Regions from separate parts of the Streptomyces sp. NPDC043867 genome, predicted to be linked through region 3. Evidence: riboswitches for the same ligand, from Rfam matches in the RefSeq annotation. Region 3 holds a riboswitch; each other region holds the start of a gene.
The links. Region 3 has a riboswitch for cyclic di-AMP ahead of AC069T_RS00955 (C40 family peptidase). Riboswitches for the same ligand answer to the same signal wherever they lie in the genome.
Positions count from the first base shown of each region.

Region 1: another riboswitch for cyclic di-AMP. It lies ahead of AC069T_RS13735 (M23 family metallopeptidase); the one in region 3 lies ahead of AC069T_RS00955 (C40 family peptidase).
Region 2: another riboswitch for cyclic di-AMP. It lies ahead of AC069T_RS05145 (transglycosylase family protein); the one in region 3 lies ahead of AC069T_RS00955 (C40 family peptidase).

Region 1 is NZ_JBWKDS010000011.1:104,237-109,977, reverse strand. Features, by position in the region: gene AC069T_RS13750 (DNA gyrase/topoisomerase IV subunit A) at 1-1,232, opposite strand, end outside; gene AC069T_RS13745 (M16 family metallopeptidase) at 1,708-3,075, shown strand; gene AC069T_RS13740 (M16 family metallopeptidase) at 3,072-4,460, shown strand; cyclic di-AMP (ydaO/yuaA leader) riboswitch at 4,707-4,866, shown strand; gene AC069T_RS13735 (M23 family metallopeptidase) at 4,879-5,646, shown strand.
Region 2 is NZ_JBWKDS010000004.1:14,531-20,271, forward strand. Features, by position in the region: gene AC069T_RS05130 (DUF501 domain-containing protein) at 1-77, opposite strand, end outside; gene AC069T_RS05135 (FtsB family cell division protein) at 104-580, opposite strand; gene eno (phosphopyruvate hydratase) at 678-1,964, opposite strand; gene AC069T_RS05145 (transglycosylase family protein) at 2,328-3,041, opposite strand; cyclic di-AMP (ydaO/yuaA leader) riboswitch at 3,046-3,216, opposite strand; gene AC069T_RS05150 (LysM peptidoglycan-binding domain-containing protein) at 3,432-4,430, opposite strand; gene AC069T_RS05155 (cytochrome P450 family protein) at 4,686-5,741, opposite strand, start outside.
Region 3 is NZ_JBWKDS010000001.1:182,422-188,162, reverse strand. Features, by position in the region: gene AC069T_RS00965 (C40 family peptidase) at 1-1,068, opposite strand, end outside; gene AC069T_RS00960 (hypothetical protein) at 1,583-1,936, shown strand; gene AC069T_RS00955 (C40 family peptidase) at 2,030-3,202, opposite strand; cyclic di-AMP (ydaO/yuaA leader) riboswitch at 3,211-3,382, opposite strand; gene pcrA (DNA helicase PcrA) at 3,782-5,741, shown strand, end outside.

The DNA of each region.
Region 1 (5,741 bases), on a different contig from region 3:
CTGGAGCGGATCAGCCGGATGACCTCGTCGATGTCGATCAGGGCGATCAGGAGCCCGTCGACGAGGTGCAGCCGGTCGCGCTTCTTGGTGCGACGGAACTCGCTGCGGCGGCGCACGACGTCGAAGCGGTGGTCGAGGTAGACCTCGAGCAGTTCCTTGAGTCCCAGGGTGAGGGGCTGGCCGTCGACCAGAGCCACGTTGTTGATGCCGAAGGACTCCTCCATCGGCGTCAGCTTGTAGAGCTGTTCGAGGACGGCCTCCGGCACGAAGCCGTTCTTGATCTCGATGACCAGGCGCAGGCCGTGCGCACGGTCGGTGAGGTCCTTGACGTCGGCGATGCCCTGCAGCTTCTTCGCGCCGACCAGGTCCTTGATCTTGGCGATCACCTTCTCCGGGCCCACGGTGAAGGGCAGTTCGGTGACGACGAGGCCCTTGCGGCGCGGTGTCACGCTCTCCACGGAGACCGTGGCGCGGATCTTGAAGGTGCCGCGACCCGTCTCGTACGCGTCCCTGATCCCGGAGAGCCCGACGATCCGCCCGCCGGTGGGCAGGTCGGGCCCCGGGACGTACTTCATGAGCGTGTCCAGGTCGGCGCCCGGGTGACGGATCAGGTGCCGGGCGGCCGCGATGACCTCGCCGAGGTTGTGCGGCGGCATGTTGGTCGCCATGCCGACGGCGATGCCCGAGGCGCCGTTCACCAGCAGGTTGGGGTAGGCCGCCGGGAGGACGCCGGGCTCCTGCTCCTGCCCGTCGTAGTTCGGTGCGAAGTCGACGGTGTTCTCGTCGATCGACTCCGTCATCAGGGACGTCGCGTCCGCCATCCGGCACTCGGTGTACCGCATGGCGGCGGGCGGGTCGTCGTTGCCGAGGGAACCGAAGTTGCCGTGGCCGTCGACCAGGGGGAGCCGCATGGAGAAGGGCTGGGCCAGCCGCACCAGGGCGTCGTAGATCGACGCGTCGCCGTGCGGGTGGAGCTTGCCCATGACCTCGCCGACGACGCGGGCGCACTTCACGTAGCCGCGGTCGGGACGCAGGCCCATCTCGTTCATCTGGTAGACGATGCGGCGGTGCACGGGCTTGAGGCCGTCACGCGCGTCCGGCAGGGCCCGGGAGTAGATCACCGAGTACGCGTACTCGAGGAAGGAGCCCTGCATCTCGTCGACGACGTCGATGTCGAGGATCCGCTCCTCGAAGTCGTCGGGCGGCGGGGTCTTCGTGCTGCGGCGGGCCATCGCTGCTGCGGCTCCTTCACCAACATGAACGGGTTCTGACGCGCACCATTGTGGACCGCTCCACTGACAACGCGGACCACTACCCGTCCCTAACCGCTCCCGCCGGGGCCGGCGGCCCCGCCCGCCGGCGGCCCGCACGGCCACTCCCGTCGGCTCGGCCGACCCTCCGCTCGCCGCCCGCACCGGCCACTCCGGTGGTCCGGCCCGACCCTCCGCTCGTCGCCCGCACGGCCGCTCCGGGTGGCCCGGCCGCCCCGCGGAGGACCGTCCGGCCTGCCCCCGCCGCGGCGCCGCGAGCGACCACCCACCGGGGCACCGCCCCGCGGTGACCGCCTCGCGCAGGCGTCCGGATCCCGCCGCGGAAGTCTCGCTGTGGGCGTACGAGGTGCGGGAACTTCGCCAGGCGTCTGCGCGCTTGCATACAGTGGCAGGACCGACAGGAATTCTGCAGTTTTCCGCGATCGAAGGGACGTACATGCCCATGGGTCACACGGCCACAGCTGAGGCAGGCTCCGGCGGCCTGACAGCGACCGAGCACCGCCTGGCCAACGGCCTGCGCGTGGTGCTCTCCGAGGACCATCTGACCCCGGTCGCGGCGGTGTGCCTCTGGTACGACGTCGGCTCGCGCCACGAGGTCAGCGGCCGGACCGGCCTCGCCCACCTCTTCGAGCACCTGATGTTCCAGGGGTCGGGCCAGGTGAAGGGCAACGGCCACTTCGAACTCGTACAGGGCGCCGGCGGCTCGCTGAACGGCACGACGAGCTTCGAGCGCACCAACTACTTCGAGACCATGCCCGCGCACCAGTTGGAGCTCGCTCTCTGGCTGGAGGCCGACCGCATGGGCTCGCTGCTCGCCGCGCTCGACGAAGAGTCCATGGAGAACCAGCGGGACGTCGTCAAGAACGAGCGCCGGCAGCGCTACGACAACGTGCCCTACGGCACCGCGTTCGAGAAGCTGACCGCCCTCGCCTACCCGGAGGGCCACCCTTACCACCACACCCCGATCGGGTCGATGGCGGACCTGGACGCGGCCACCCTGGAGGACGCCCGCGCGTTCTTCCGGACCTACTACGCGCCCAACAACGCCGTCCTGTCGGTCGTCGGGGACATCGACCCCGAGCAGACCCTCGGCTGGATCGAGAAGTACTTCGGCTCCATCGCCGGGCACGACGGGAAGCCCGCCCCGCGCGACGGCTCGCTGCCGGACATCATGGGCGAGCAGCTGCGCGAGGTCGTCGAGGAGGAGGTCCCGGCCCGCGCGCTGATGGCCGCCTACCGCCTCCCGGAGGACGGCACGCGCGCGTGCGACGCGGCCGACCTGGCACTCACCGTCCTCGGGGGCGGCGAGTCGTCCCGCCTCTACAACCGGCTCGTCCGCCGTGACCGCACCGCCGTCGCGGCCGGGTTCGGCCTGCTGCGGCTCGCCGGGGCGCCCTCCCTGGGCTGGTTCGACGTGAAGACGTCCGGTGACGTCGAGGTCCCGGTCATCGAGGCGGCCGTCGACGAGGAGCTCGCCCGGTTCGCCGAGGAGGGCCCCACCACCGAGGAGATGGAGCGCGCCCAGGCCCAGTTGGAGCGGGAGTGGCTGGACCGGCTGAGCACGGTCGCGGGCCGCGCCGACGAACTGTGCCGGTACGCCGTCCTGTTCGGCGACCCGCAGCTCGCCCTCACCGCGGTGGAGCGCGTGCTCGCCGTCACCCCCGAGGAGGTGCAGGAGGTCGCCAAGGCCCGGCTGCGCCCCGACAACCGCGCGGTGCTCGTGTACGAGCCGGTCGCCGCCGACGAGGCGGAGGCCCCAGCGGCCGCCGAAGCCACCGACGAGGACGAGGAGTCGGCCAAGTGACCGAGCTCGCGACGATGGAGTTCCACCCCCGGCCGCAGGCAGGCGAGGCCAGGCCGTGGGCGTTCCCGGCACCCGAGCGCGGCACGCTCGACAACGGCCTGACGGTCCTGCGCTGCCACCGCCCCGGCCAGCAGGTCGTCGCCGTGGAGGTGCTCGTCGACGCACCTCTGGAGGCCGAGCCCGCCGGTATCGACGGTGTCGCCACGATCATGGCCCGTGCCTTCTCCGAGGGAACCGACAAGCACTCCGCAGAGGAGTTCGCAGCCGAGCTCGAGCGCTGCGGCGCCACCCTCGACTCGCACGCCGACCACCCGGGCGTGCGCCTCTCGCTGGAGGTCCCGGTCTCCCGGCTCGAGAAGGGGCTCGGCCTGCTCGCCGACGCCCTGCGGGCACCGGCCTTCACGGACAGCGAGATCGAACGGCTGGTGCGCAACCGGCTCGACGAGATCCCGCACGAGACCGCCAACCCGGCCCGCCGCGCGGCCAAGGAGCTCTCCAAGGAGCTGTTCCCGGCCGGCTCGCGCATGTCGCGTCCGCGCCAGGGCACCGAGGCGACGGTCCAGAAGATCGACTCTGCGGCCGTGCGCGCCTTCTACGAGAAGCACGTGCGTCCCGCCACCGGCACCGCCGTGGTCGTCGGCGACCTCACCGACGTCGACCTCGACGCGCTGCTCGCCGACACACTCGGCGCCTGGACCGGCTCCTCGGCCGAGCCCCGTCCGGTGCCGCCGGTCACCGCCGACGACCGGGGCCGCGTGATCATCGTCGACCGCCCCGGCGCCGTACAGACGCAGTTGCTCATCGGCCGCGTCGGAGCCGACCGGCACGACCGGGTGTGGCCCGCCCAGGTGCTCGGCACGTACTGCCTCGGCGGCACCCTCACCTCGCGCCTGGACCGCGTCCTGCGCGAGGAGAAGGGCTACACCTACGGAGTGCGGGCGTTCGGCCAGGTGCTGCGCTCGGCTCCGGACGGCTCGGGTGCCGCGATGCTCGCCATCAGCGGATCCGTGGACACGCCCAACACCGGTCCGGCTCTCGACGACCTGTGGAAGGTGCTGCGCACGCTCGCCGCGGACGGTCTGACGGACCCCGAACGCGACGTGGCCGTGCAGAACCTGGTGGGCGTCGCACCGCTCAAGTTCGAGACGGCGGCGGCGGTCGCGAGCACGCTCGCCGACCAGGTCGAGCAGCACCTGCCGGACGACTACCAGGCGACGCTCTATCAGCAGCTCGCCGCCACAGGCACCGTGGAGGCCACCGCGGCCGTCGTGAACGCCTTCCCGGTCGACCGCCTGGTGACGGTCCTGGTGGGCGACGCCGCGCAGATCGAGGAGCCCGTCAAGGCCCTCGGCATCGGTGAAGTGAGCGTCGTACGGGCCGAGTAGAGCTCCGTGGACGCCGGGACCCTGGTGACTGATGAGTCACCGGGGTCCCCGCGTTTACCCGCCGTCCATTCGGGGTTCCGCGCGCGCTTACCCGGCTTCGTCCGCGTTATGTCCGTATTGCCGGGGCGTTGCCCTTCTGCCCTGTGGCGTGCACTACAAAAGCCGTGATCCGTTTGTCGATTGAAAGACGCCCCCCTTAGCGTCATTCCGACTGTTCGTCAGGCAGTGCGCCGCGTCCGCGGCACCGGACAGTCATCGCCGAGTCCCCGTACGGCGCGAGCCAGGGGAGCCGGGGACCCATCGCAGTCCCTGGGGTGAATCGGGCGTCCTTCCCCAAGGAGGCCCGTAGGAGACCTTCCTGCTCCGAACCCGTCAGCTAACCCGGTAGGCGAGAGGGAAGGAAAGGACCAGCCCCTTCATGGCGTTCACCCGTGCCACCGGGAAGCACCGTCGTCCCAGCCGGATCACGCGTACCACCAAGAGTGCGGCAAGCGTGGCGGCTCTCACCACCACCGGTGTCATCGGAACCCTGGCCGCCCCGGCGTTCGCCGCGGACGCAGCCTCCGTCCAGCAGACCGGGCTGACCCAGGCCGTCACCATCGGCGACACGGTCGCCGAACAGGTCGACGCGCAGGCCGCCGCCCAGCAGCACGCCGCCGACGAGGCCGCGGCGCTGAAGAAGGCCGAGGAGGCCGCGAAGCGGCGGGTCATGGCCGAAGCCAAGAAGGAGCGCGAGGTCAGGGCCCGTGCCGCCCGCGCCGCCGAGCGCAAGCTTCTCAACACCTTCGTCGCGCCGGTCGCCGGCTCCTACGTCTCCACCGGCTACAAGACCGGCGGCAGCCTCTGGTCCTCCGGCAGCCACACCGGCGTCGACTTCCACGCCGCGTCGGGGACCGTCGTCCAGGCCGTCGGAGCCGGCACCGTCGTCACGACCGGCTGGGCCGGCGCCTACGGCAACCAGGTCGTGATCAAGATGCACGACGGGACGTACACCATGTACGGCCACCTGTCGTCCGTCAACGTCTCCGAGGGGCAGACCGTCACCCCGGGCCAGCCGATAGCCCTCTCCGGGTCGACCGGCAACTCCACCGGGCCCCATCTCCACTTCGAGGCCCGTACGACGGCCGAGTACGGCTCGGACATCGACCCCGTCTCCTACCTCCGCTCGCACGGCGTCAGCCTCTGACACCCCGCGACTTCCGAAGGCCCCGGCTCGACGAGCCGGGGCCTTCGGCGTTTCGGACGCGCGTCCGTCCAAAAAATGCATATGGATTCCGGTCC
Region 2 (5,741 bases), on a different contig from region 3:
CCGAGCTGCTGCCTGAAGGCCTCGACGTCGGCGTCGGTCGGCTCGGTGCGCGGGGTGGGCGGCGGGGGCGTTTCCATGCCGTGTGTTCTGTCTTTCTGGTCAGTTACTGGGCGGAGCGGTCGGACTTGTCCACGCCGTCCCAGACGTTGGCGTACCAGGGGCGGCCAGCCGCTCCCTGGTCGGTGCGGGACTTCTTCACCGCGTCCGGGTCGATCACGATGTAGCCCGTCTCGCCCGGCATCACGTAGTGCAGCCGTTGGCGGATCTGCTGCTCGGCGTACGCGTCGTCCTGCCAGCGGGCCTTGAGGTCGCGCAGCTGCTCGACCCGCTGCCGGGCCTGCTCCTGCTCCCGCTCCAGCTCGGCGACCTCGGCGCGCTGGGACACGTACTGCCTCATCGGGTACGCGAGGGCCACGATCAGTGAGCACAGGACCAGCGCGAGCAGCGCCGCACGGCCCGTCAGGCGGGAGCGGCGGGCCTGCCGTTTGGTCTGGGAGCGGTAGACCCGGGCCGCCGTCTGCTCACCGAGCAGGCGCAGCCTGGTCGTGGTGGAGAACCGGTCCCGGTCCTTCACGGCCATGAATCCCGCCTCCCCGGCACAAGCCCGTCACGTGCGTACGTCCCCGCACACGGTACGGGACCGAGTACGGGGACGTACGTACGACGCTTCCTGCGGGTCAGCCCTTGAAGCGGGGGAACGCCGAGCGGCCGGCGTACACCGCGGCGTCGTCGAGGATCTCCTCGATGCGCAGCAGCTGGTTGTACTTGGCGACGCGGTCCGAGCGGGCCGGGGCGCCGGTCTTGATCTGGCCGCAGTTCACCGCGACGGCGAGGTCGGCGATGGTGACGTCCTCGGTCTCGCCGGAGCGGTGGGACATCATGCACTTGAAGCCGTTGCGCTGGGCCAGCTCGACGGCGTCCAGCGTCTCGGTCAGCGAGCCGATCTGGTTGACCTTGACGAGCAGGGCGTTGGCGGAGCCCTCCTCGATGCCGCGGGCCAGGCGCTCCGGGTTGGTGACGAAGAGGTCGTCGCCGACGATCTGGACCTTGTCGCCCAGCTTGTCGGTGATGACCTTCCAGCCGGCCCAGTCGTCCTCGTACAGCGGGTCCTCGATGGAGACCAGCGGGTACGCGGAGACGAGCTCCTCGTAGTACTCGGTCATCTCGGCGGCCGAGCGGGACTTGCCCTCGAACTCGTACGTGCCGTCCTTGTAGAACTCGGACGCGGCGACGTCGAGCGCGAGCGCGATCTGCTCACCGGGGACGTAACCGGCCTGCTTGATGGCCTCGATGATGAGGTCGAGCGCGGCGCGGTTGGACTCCAGGTTCGGGGCGAAGCCGCCCTCGTCGCCGAGGCCGGTGGACAGGCCCTTGGTCTTCAGCACCTTCTTGAGGGTGTGGTAGACCTCGGCGCCCCAGCGCAGCGCCTCGGAGAAGGACTCCGCGCCGATCGGCGCGATCATGAACTCCTGGATGTCGACGTTCGAGTCGGCGTGCGAGCCGCCGTTCAGGATGTTCATCATCGGGACGGGCAGCAGGTGCGCGTTCGGGCCGCCCAGGTAGCGGAACAGCGGCAGGTCGCTGGCCTCGGAGGCGGCGTGCGCGACGGCCAGGGAGACGCCGAGGATGGCGTTGGCGCCCAGCGAGCCCTTGTTGTCGGTGGCGTCCAGGTCGAACATCGCCTGGTCGATCAGGCGCTGCTCGGTGGCGTCGTAGCCGACGAGCTCCGGGCCGATCTGCTCGATGACCGCGAGGACGGCCTTCTCGACGCCCTTGCCGTGGTAGCGGTTGGGGTCACCGTCGCGCAGCTCGATGGCCTCGAAGGCACCGGTGGAGGCGCCGGACGGGACGGCGGCACGACCCGTGCTGCCGTCGTCGAGGCCGACCTCGACCTCGACGGTGGGGTTCCCTCGCGAGTCGAGGATTTCCCGGGCTACGACGACGTCGATGGACGGCACGAGCATCTCCTTCATGGGATGTGACGCGGGTACGCGGAGCCCCTCGGCCCCAACTGCACGGAGCCGCGGTCGGCTCCGCGACATGAGCCTAACCGGCTCCGGGGGATCGGCCAGCCGGTCGACCACCCCATGGACAGAACCGAGAGTAAATTGTTTCCGAACGGAACAAAAACCTGCCCCGTACAGGTGACCGCTGCGGAAGCGGTCCACGGCGCGTCCATGAAAAAACCCCGCTCCGGCGCGTACGGGGGAACACGCACCGGAGCGGGGAGCCCGTGGGGGCGGGGGCGGCCCGCACGGGGACTCCATGGTGGAGTCCCCGGATGAGGGAGGGCCGTGGTTCAGCTGTGAGCCCGTGGCCGGCCGGTGTCAGCTGAGGTGGAGCTGCTGGCCCGGGAAGATGAAGTCGGCATCGTCGATGATGTCCTTGTTCAGCTTGAACAGCTTCTGCCAGCCGCCCTTGACCTTCTTGTCCGCGGCGATCGAGCTGAGGGTGTCACCCTTGACGACCTTGTACTCGCCGTCACCCTTCTCGACCTTCCTGCCGGTCGGGGTCTCGACGGTCTTCTTGGCCGTCTCCCGCTCCGAGGAGCGCGAGGCACGCTGGTCCTGCGCCTGCGGGGCCTGCTGCTGCGGCTGGGCCGGCTGGGCCGTGCTCTGCGAGCCGGAGCCGGAGTTGGAGCCGGTGCCGGTCGACGAGCCGCCGGTCGAGGCGCCGGACAGGCCGGTGCCGCAGGTCGGCCAGGCACCCTTGCCCTGCGCGGCGAGCACCTTCTCGCCGACGGCGATCTGCTGGGACTTGGAGGCCTTGTCGGCGGTGGAGGCGTAGGCCGAGCCGCCGTAGGCGGACCAGGTGGAGGCGGAGAACTGCAGGCCGCCGTAGTAACCGTTGCCGGTGTTGATCGACCAGTTGCCGCCGGACTCGCACTGGGCGACGGCGTCCCACTCGGAGGTGGTGGCGGCGGAGGCGCTGCCGGCCGCCATCAGCGGAGCGGCGATGGCGACACCGGTGACACCGGCGAGCGCGGCGACACGGGTGGCCTTGGACGGGCGGCGGTGCTTGCCCTTGTTGTTGAGCAGCATGAAGTGATCCCCTCACCGACGCCTGCGAGGTGAGCTGTCGGGTTCGGGCGGGTGAGTGCCCGGTCGTCCGCCTCTGGCGTCCGACTCCACCCCAAGCCGTTCCCGGGTGTCTCTCGACTCCCGGGCCCGGCGCTTACCTTGGGTCCCCCGCTCCTGCCTACGGCGCTTGCGCGACGACTGTTCCCGGCCGGCCACTGGCAGGATTCGGCGTTGCGACCGTCGGGGCCCGCTGTAGCGAGCGATCACGACCGTAGACACGCGGCCGCCGGAATTTCAAAGATGATCAGGGTTTCTGAGACCCATGTCTCACTCTGTCAAACCGGACATTGCGGTGCGAAATATGACGCGAACTGGCGCTGTTTTGTACCTGATTCGCCATCTGACGCCCGCTTAGTCTCCTGCGACCTCAAGGCTCTGACCGGGGAGGATGACGTCCGGGTCGGCGCCGACCGTCTTCTCGTTCTCCGTGTAGAGCTCGTTCCATCCGCCCTGCACGGCAAGGGAGTCGGCGATGCTCGTGAGACTGTCGCCGAGGCGGACGGTGTACGAGCCCTCCGCGGCGTCGCGGGGAGCGGCGGAGCCGCGCGAGGCGTGACGGCCGGAGGAGGTCTCTTCGCCTCCGGCGGACGCGTCGGCGTCCGTACCGGCGTCGGCACTGGCGCCGCGGTGCCGACCGGTGCCGGTGCCCTCGCTCCCGGTCGCGGCGGTGGCGTCCGAAGAGTCCGCGGTCCGACCCGACTTGTCCGAGTCGTCAGCCTTTGCCTTCCCGGTGTCCTTGCCGCCGTCCTTGCTGCCGGTCTCCGGGGAGGCGGTGGCATCCTCCTTGGCCTTCGACGGCGTCCCGGACTTCGCCGCCTTGCCGGACGCGGCCGGCGAGGGCTTGGCGGTGGAGCCGCCGGTCGACAAGCCGCCCGAAACGGGCGAGTCGCTCGACGGGGACGAATCGGGTGAGGGGGAGGCCGACGATGCGGAGGAGTCCTCGGCGACGCCGGTGTCGACCTCGACGGACGCCGAGTTCTTGCTGAGGCCCGACAGCGGTCCGCAGGTGGGCCAGGCGGCCAGGCCCTGCCCGTCGAGAACCTTCTCGGCGACGGCTATCTGCTGCGAGCGGCTGGCCTCGTCGGGGCTCGGCGCGTACGCGAGGCCGCCGTACTTCTCCCAGTTCTCCTGGGTCATCTGCAGGCCGCCGTAGTAGCCGTTGGCGTTGTCGGCACTCCACGAACCGCCGCTCTCGCACTCCGCGACCCGGTCCCAGGTGGTGCCGTCCGCGGCACTCGCACCGGTGGCACCGAGCAACGGGATCGCGATGGCCGATCCGGTGACTCCTGCCGCGACGATGAGCGCCGGAGCCTGGCGGGGGCGACGGTGACGACCGTTCCCGGAGAGCATGCGGTGGCCTTTCGAAGACAGCGATGACAGGCGCGACGGAAGATCCATCGCGTTGATGCGTGAACGTATCGGCAGTCGAACACTTGTCACAAGTCGATGCAGCGCAGATCACGTGAAGATCACAGTATTGACGGTGCGTCATGTTTGACGGGTCCGCGCCCGCGTACCACCGGGCGTGAACTCCACCGGTGTGCGCCTGTTGCGAGCGCAATGCGCCCCTCCGTCGCGGGCCCGCCGAGGGTCCGCCGGCATTGCCTACCGCGAAGGGGTGAACTCCACCGGGAGGGTCCGCAGTCCGCGCATGATGAGACCGCCGCGCCAGCGCAGGTCCGCCGGATCGCCCGCGAGGCGCAGGTCCGGCAGGCGGGTGAGGAGCGTCGCGAGGGCGGTCTGTCCCTCCAGCCGGGCGAGGGGCGCGCCGAGGCAGTAGTGGATGCCGTGCCCGTATCCGAGGTGCTGGTTGTCGCGCCGGGAGAGGTCCAGCGTGTCCGGCTGCCCGAAGCGCTCGGGGTCGCGGTCGGCCGCCGCGAGCACGACCAGGACGGGGTCGCCCGCGGCGATGTCCTGACCGCCGATCCGGACGGCCTCGGTCGCGAACCGCCAGGTGGCGAGCTCCACGGGCCCGTCGAACCGGAGGAGTTCCTCGACACCGGTCTCCAGCAGCGCGGTCTCCTTCGCGGCGAGGGAGGTCTGCAGCCGCTGCCGCTGCTCGGGGTGGGTGAGGAGGGCGTAGGTCCCGTTGCCGATGAGATTCACGGTCGTCTCGAAGCCGGCGAAGAGCAGGATGAAGGCCATCGCCGCGGCCTCGTTCTCGGTGAGGTGCTCACCGTGGTCGGAGGCGCGGATCAGCCCGGAGATGAGGTCCTCGCCCGGTCCGGGGCGGTCCGGGAGTGCGGCCCGTTTCCGGTGGATCAGCTCGGCGAGGTAGCCGCGCATCCTCTTCACGGACCGGGCGACCCCGCCCCGAGGCCCGCCTCCGTGCCGGATCATCATCCCGGCCCAGTCCCGGAAGTCGTCCTGGTCCTCGCGGGGAACGCCGAGGAGGTCGCAGATGGCGTAGATGGGGAGCGGGAAGGCGAAGTCGTGGATGAGGTCGGCGCTGCCCCGCTCCGCGAACTGGTCGATGAGGTGGTCGGTGAGTTCCTGGACCCGCGGCGCGAACTCCGCCACCCGCCGGGGCGTGAACGCCTTGCTGACCAGCCGGCGCAGCCGCGTGTGGTCCGGCGGGTCGATGTTGAGGAGATGCGTCATCAGCTCGGCCTTGCGCTCGCCCGGAATGCCGGTCTTCCCCTTGGCGTGCGCCGGCTCGTC
Region 3 (5,741 bases):
CCGCGTAGCCCCCGCGAACGGCATCTGGTCGATCGGGGCCAGCCGCACCGGCGCCGACGGGTTGGGGGCGTGGATCATCCTGCCCTGCCCCACGTAGATGCCCACATGGCTGATTCCGGAGTAGAAGAAGACCAGGTCGCCCGGGCGGAGTTCGGCGCGGGAGACCCGTCGTCCCGTGCCGATCTGCGCGTAGGTCGTACGCGGCAGTGCGACGCCCGCGGCGCGGTACGCGGCCTGCGTGAGCCCCGAGCAGTCGAAGGCGTCGGGGCCGGTTGCGCCCCACACATAGGGGCGGCCGATCTTCTGGTAGGCGTACGCGACCGCGGCCCCCGCGCGGGAGTCGGGCGCCGTGGCCGGGGCGGCCTCCGTACCGCCGCCGGACGGAAGGACGTCCGGGGCCCGCGTGGACGAGCGGGACGCGTGTCCGGTGCCGCCGGCCGCCCCGAGCCGCGCCCGCTGCTCGTCCGTGAGCCGGGACAGCAGTTCCCGTGCCTTCGCCAGCTTCTCGTTGATCTTCTTCTTCTGGCGTTTCAGCTCCGCCTGCCGTGACGTGAGGGAGGCGAGCTGGACGTGGGCGGCGCCGCGCAGCTGCCTGATCTCCCGCAGCTGCTTGCGTACGTCTTCCACCGCCGAGGCCTGCCGGCTCCCGGCGCGTTCGGCGAGCGCGGCCCCGTCCAGATACCGGTCGGGGTCGTCGGAGAGCGCGAGTTGCAGCGCGGGGTCGAGGCCACCGCTGCGGTACTGCGCGGTGGCGATGGAACCGAGCGTGTCGCGGGCCGAGTTGAGGCGGTCCGTCCGGCGTGCCGCCTCGTCCTGCAGCATCTCCAGCCGCTGCTGCCCCCTGTCGGCCTTCTCCTTCGCCCCGTTGTACTTCTCGGTGGCCGCCTCCGCCTCCTGGTACAGCTTGTCGACCTTGGCCTTGACCTGCGCCGGGGTGAGCTGCGGTTCGGCGTACCCCGTGCCCTCGAACGCCGTGGCCGTCGCCGCGCCCGCGAGGGCGATGGTGGCGGCGGTGCGGGCCGTCCGGCCGCCGAACGAACGGTGTCCGGGCTTGCGGTGCGATGCCACGAGGGCACACGTCCTTTCGCGAAGACTCGGGCCGCACGACCGCCCGAGCGGGAGGCGGTGACGCGTCCGGCGGCGGCCCGCACCGGGGATCGGGCCGCCGCCGGACCTTTCGGCGGAAGTGGCCGGTGCCGCCCCTGGCCCGGGCGGCGGTGGAGAGCCGGTCACCTGGGGGAGGACGCTAAACGCGGGCGGGCGGGGGCCGTGACGGCATGTGCGGAAGTGGCGGGAGTGGACCGCCGGGTGACCGTATGCGACCGCGATTTCGGGCCGCGGGCGTCGGCTCGACGCCGAGTACTGACCGATGCGGCGGTTGTCCGGGTGGCGGGGGAGGCCCGGGTGCTATGAGCCCACCCGGTGGCTCCGGTGGCTCCGGTGGCTCCGGTGGCCCCGGATGCCCCAGGCGCCCCGGATGGGCAGGCTGGGCCCGGGTGGGCAGGGGGCCGGGGCCGGGGCAGGCCGGTCGGGGGAGGCCGGTGCGGGGGGACGCCGGGGCGCCCGATTAGGCTCCGGCCCCATGGACGTACTCATCCATCTCTTCGTCGGCCTGCACATCATCGGGATCGCCGCTCTGCTCGGCGGCTTCCTCACCCAGCTGAAGGCGATGGGCCGGGGCACCGCCCGGTTCGTCCCCGCGATGCTGCACGGCGCGCTCACCATGCTGGTCACCGGCGTCGTACTGGTCGGCCTCAACCAGGCCGACGACAACGCGCTCGACAACATCAAGCTCGGCGTGAAGCTGGCCCTGCTGATCGTGATCCTCGGTCTCGTCTACGTGAAGCGCGACGAGGAGAAGGTCGAGAAGGGCGCCTTCGCCGCGGTCGGCCTGCTGACCATGGCGAACATCTTCATCGCGGTGCTCTGGACCTGAGGCCGTGAGCCTTCTCGGACCGCCGTCGGCCGGTGCCCGGCGTGACCGGGGGATCACGCCGGACACCGCGTCACGCCTGACGCGGTCCCGCCCTCACGCCGGGCGCACCACGCTGTGGATCGGCGACTCGCCGCCGTGGTGGAGCGGCTCCTCGCGGACGTAGGCGCCCGGCCTCGGGGCGTGGATCATCATCCCGTGGCCGGCGTAGAGCCCGACGTGGCTGCTGCCGTCGTCGAGGAACACCAGGTCACCGGGGGCGATCTCGGAGAGCGGGACACTGGTGCCCGCGCCGGCCTGGTCCCGGGTGGTGCGGGGCAGAAAGACGCCGGCGGCCATCCACGCGGCCCGCGTGAGACCCGAGCAGTCGTACGAGTCCGGGCCCATGGCGCCCCAGACGTACGGCTTGCCGATCTGCGCCCGGGCGTAGGCGAGCACCTTGCCGGCCGTGGTGACGCAGGACGGGTCGTCCGTGGCGAGCACCGTGCCGGCCGTGGTGGCGTACGAGGGGTCGTCCGTGGCGAGCACCGTGCCGGCCGCGGTGGCGTACGAGGGGGCGTCCGCCGTGCCGCCCGGGCCGTCGGCCGGGGAGCCCGGGTCCTGCCGGGCGGGCACCTCCGGGCGCTGCTTCTCCTGTGCGGTCTGCTGCCGGGCCGGCTCCTCGGTCCTGCGCTCCGCGGCCTCCCGCTGCCGCTCCTCGACCGCCGTGAGCCGCGCTTGCTCCGCGGCGGTGAACTGCGCGAGCAGTCCGCGGGCGACGGCGAGTTTCCGCTGCACCTGCGCCTTGGCCGACTTCAGCGTCCGCTGCGGGACGGCCGGTTTCGCCAGCCCCCCGGCGGCCTCGGTCCCCTTCAGCACCGTCGCCGCCTGCTCGGCGGTGTGGCCGGCCGGCGGGAGGGGCGCGGTGCCGGAGACGGCGGCTCCGGTGCGGGACAGGGTGACGGCGTACGGAACCGGTTCCGTACGCGCGGTGTCGGGCCTCTCGGTGCGGCCGGCCACGCCGTCGCGGGGGGCGTCGTCCCGTGTGCGCTGCTTGGAGCTCTTCTCCCTGGCCGCGTTGTACCGCTGGGTGGCCGTCCCGGCCTGGTGATAGAGGTCGTCCACCTTCTTCTGGACTTCCTCGCGGCTCGGCTTCGAATCGGCCGAGGGCGCGGCGTTCGCGGTCTGCGAGAGCAGGGCCACGGAGGTGAGGGCCGCCGTGGCGAGACCCGGGACCCGTGCGCCCGCTACGCGCGTCACTGCGGGACGCGTTGTGCGTTGCGACGCCAAGAGAGGCGACTCCTTCCATGATCCGCCTACCGGGTTAGCTGTCGGGTTCGGGCGGGTGGTTCGGAAGGGTTGCCCTACGGTCCTCGCCCGGACAGGCGGTCGGACCGATTCACCCCGAAGATCGGTGGGTCCCCGGTTCCGGCCGCCGTGCGGGCGCGCCGGATTCGGCGGAGGCCGCGCGGCCCGGCGTCGTTCGCCGGTTGGGTCGGGCGGCCTGACCGGCACGTTAGCCAACTCGTGTGGCTTCTGTGAAGGTTGATGGCCGATATGCCCGATACGTTTTCGTGACCTTCTTTTCGGGGGCCGCTCCGCGCCACCGGCCGACTCGGTGTCCGGACGGTCTCCGCGGTCCGCGGTCCGCGTGACGTGGCGTGCGTCTCGTCCGCGCCGGTCACCCGAGGTGACGGCACGGATCCGGAGGGCGAGGCGGGGCCGGGCGGCGGGCTCCAGGCAGGGGGAACGCGTCCGGCGGGCGGCCTCCGGCACGGCACCGGAGGCGGTCCGTCCGCTTCCGGGGGACCGGTGGAGTTCCCGACGTGGCCACGGGCTGTCAGTGGGGCGGCCTAGACTCGGAAGGCGATGAGCAGCCTCTTTGACGACAGCTTCCTGGCGGACCTCAAGCCCTCCGGGGCCCACGGGGAAGAGCCCCCGCCGCCGCCCGAGGACGGGACGCCGGAGCAGCTTCCGGACGACCTGTTCGGCGGCCGTTTCGACGTGCCCCCGAGCCGGGACGCGTACTACCGCGACGGTGCGGCGCGCCCCGCCGTGGACCCGGCGGCGCTGCTGGACGGGCTGAACGAGAACCAGCGCGCGGCCGTGGCGCACGCCGGTTCCCCGCTGCTCATCGTGGCCGGCGCCGGGTCGGGCAAGACCCGCGTGCTCACGCACCGCATCGCGTATCTGCTGGGCGAGCGGCACGTGCACCCCGGCCAGATCCTCGCGATCACCTTCACGAACAAGGCCGCGGGCGAGATGAAGGAACGCGTCGAGCAGCTGGTCGGCCCGCGCGCGAACGCGATGTGGGTGATGACCTTCCACAGTGCGTGCGTCCGCATCCTGCGCCGCGAGTCGAAGCGGCTCGGCTTCACGTCCTCGTTCTCGATCTACGACGCCGCAGACTCCAAGCGCCTCATGGCCCTGGTCTGCCGCGACCTGGACCTCGACCCGAAGCGCTACCCGCCCAAGTCGTTCAGCGCCAAGGTCTCGAACCTGAAGAACGAGCTGATCGACGAGGAGGACTTCGCCGCCCAGGCCGCCGGAGGCACCTCCCGGACGGAGTCGGGGGGAGGTTTCGAGGAGACCCTCGCTCAGGCCTACGCGCTCTACCAGTCGCGGCTGCGCGAGGCCAACGCGCTCGACTTCGACGACCTGATCATGACGACGGTCAATCTGCTGCGCGCCTTCCCGGACGTGGCCGAGCACTACCGCCGCCGCTTCCGGCATGTCCTCGTCGACGAGTACCAGGACACCAACCACGCGCAGTACGCCCTCGTCCGCGAGCTCGTCGGCACCGGCGAGCACCCGGTGGACGTGCCGCCGGGCGAGGACGACCTGCCGCCGGCCGAGCTGTGCGTCGTGGGTGACGCCGACCAGTCGATCTACGCCTTCCGAGGCGCGACGATCCGCAACATCCTCCAGTTCGAGGAGGACTACCCGGACGCGACGACGATCCTGCTGGAGCAGAACTACCGCTCCACCCAGACGATCCTGAGCGCCGCGAACGCGGTCATCGAGCGCAACGAGTCCCGCCGCCCCAAGAACCTGTGGACCAACGCGGGCGCGGGCGCGCGGATCACCGGCTACGTCGCCGACACCGAGCACGACGAGGCCCAGTTCGTCGCCGACGAGATAGACCGCCTCACGGACGCGGGCGAGGCCAAGGCGGGAGACATGGCCGTCTTCTACCGTACGAACGCCCAGTCCCGTGTGTTCGAAGAGGTCTTCATCCGCGTCGGCCTGCCGTACAAGGTCGTCGGCGGCGTCCGCTTCTACGAGCGCAAGGAGGTCCGCGACGTCCTCGCGTACCTGCGCGTGCTGTCGAACCCGGAGGACTCGGTCCCGCTGCGCCGCATCATGAACGTGCCCAAGCGCGGCATCGGGGACCGGGCGGAAGCCATGATCGACGCCCTCGCCCAGCGGGAGAAGATCAGCTTCCCGCAGGCACTGCGCCGTGTCGACGAGGCATACGGCATGGCGGCCCGCTCGACGAACGCCGTCAAGCGGTTCAACACGCTGATGGAGGACCTGCGGACGGTCGTCGAGTCCGGCGCCGGCCCGGCGACGGTCCTGGAGGCCGTCCTCGAACGCACCGGCTATCTCGCCGAGTTGCAGGCCTCGACGGACCCGCAGGACGAGACCCGGATCGAGAACCTCCAGGAACTCGCCGCCGTGGCACTGGAGTTCGAGCAGGAGGCCGGTGAGGTCGAGACCGCCGGCACCCTCGCCGAGTTCCTGGAGCGTGTCGCCCTCGTCGCCGACTCCGACCAGATCCCCGACGAGGAGGACGGCAACGGCGTCATCACCCTGATGACCCTGCACA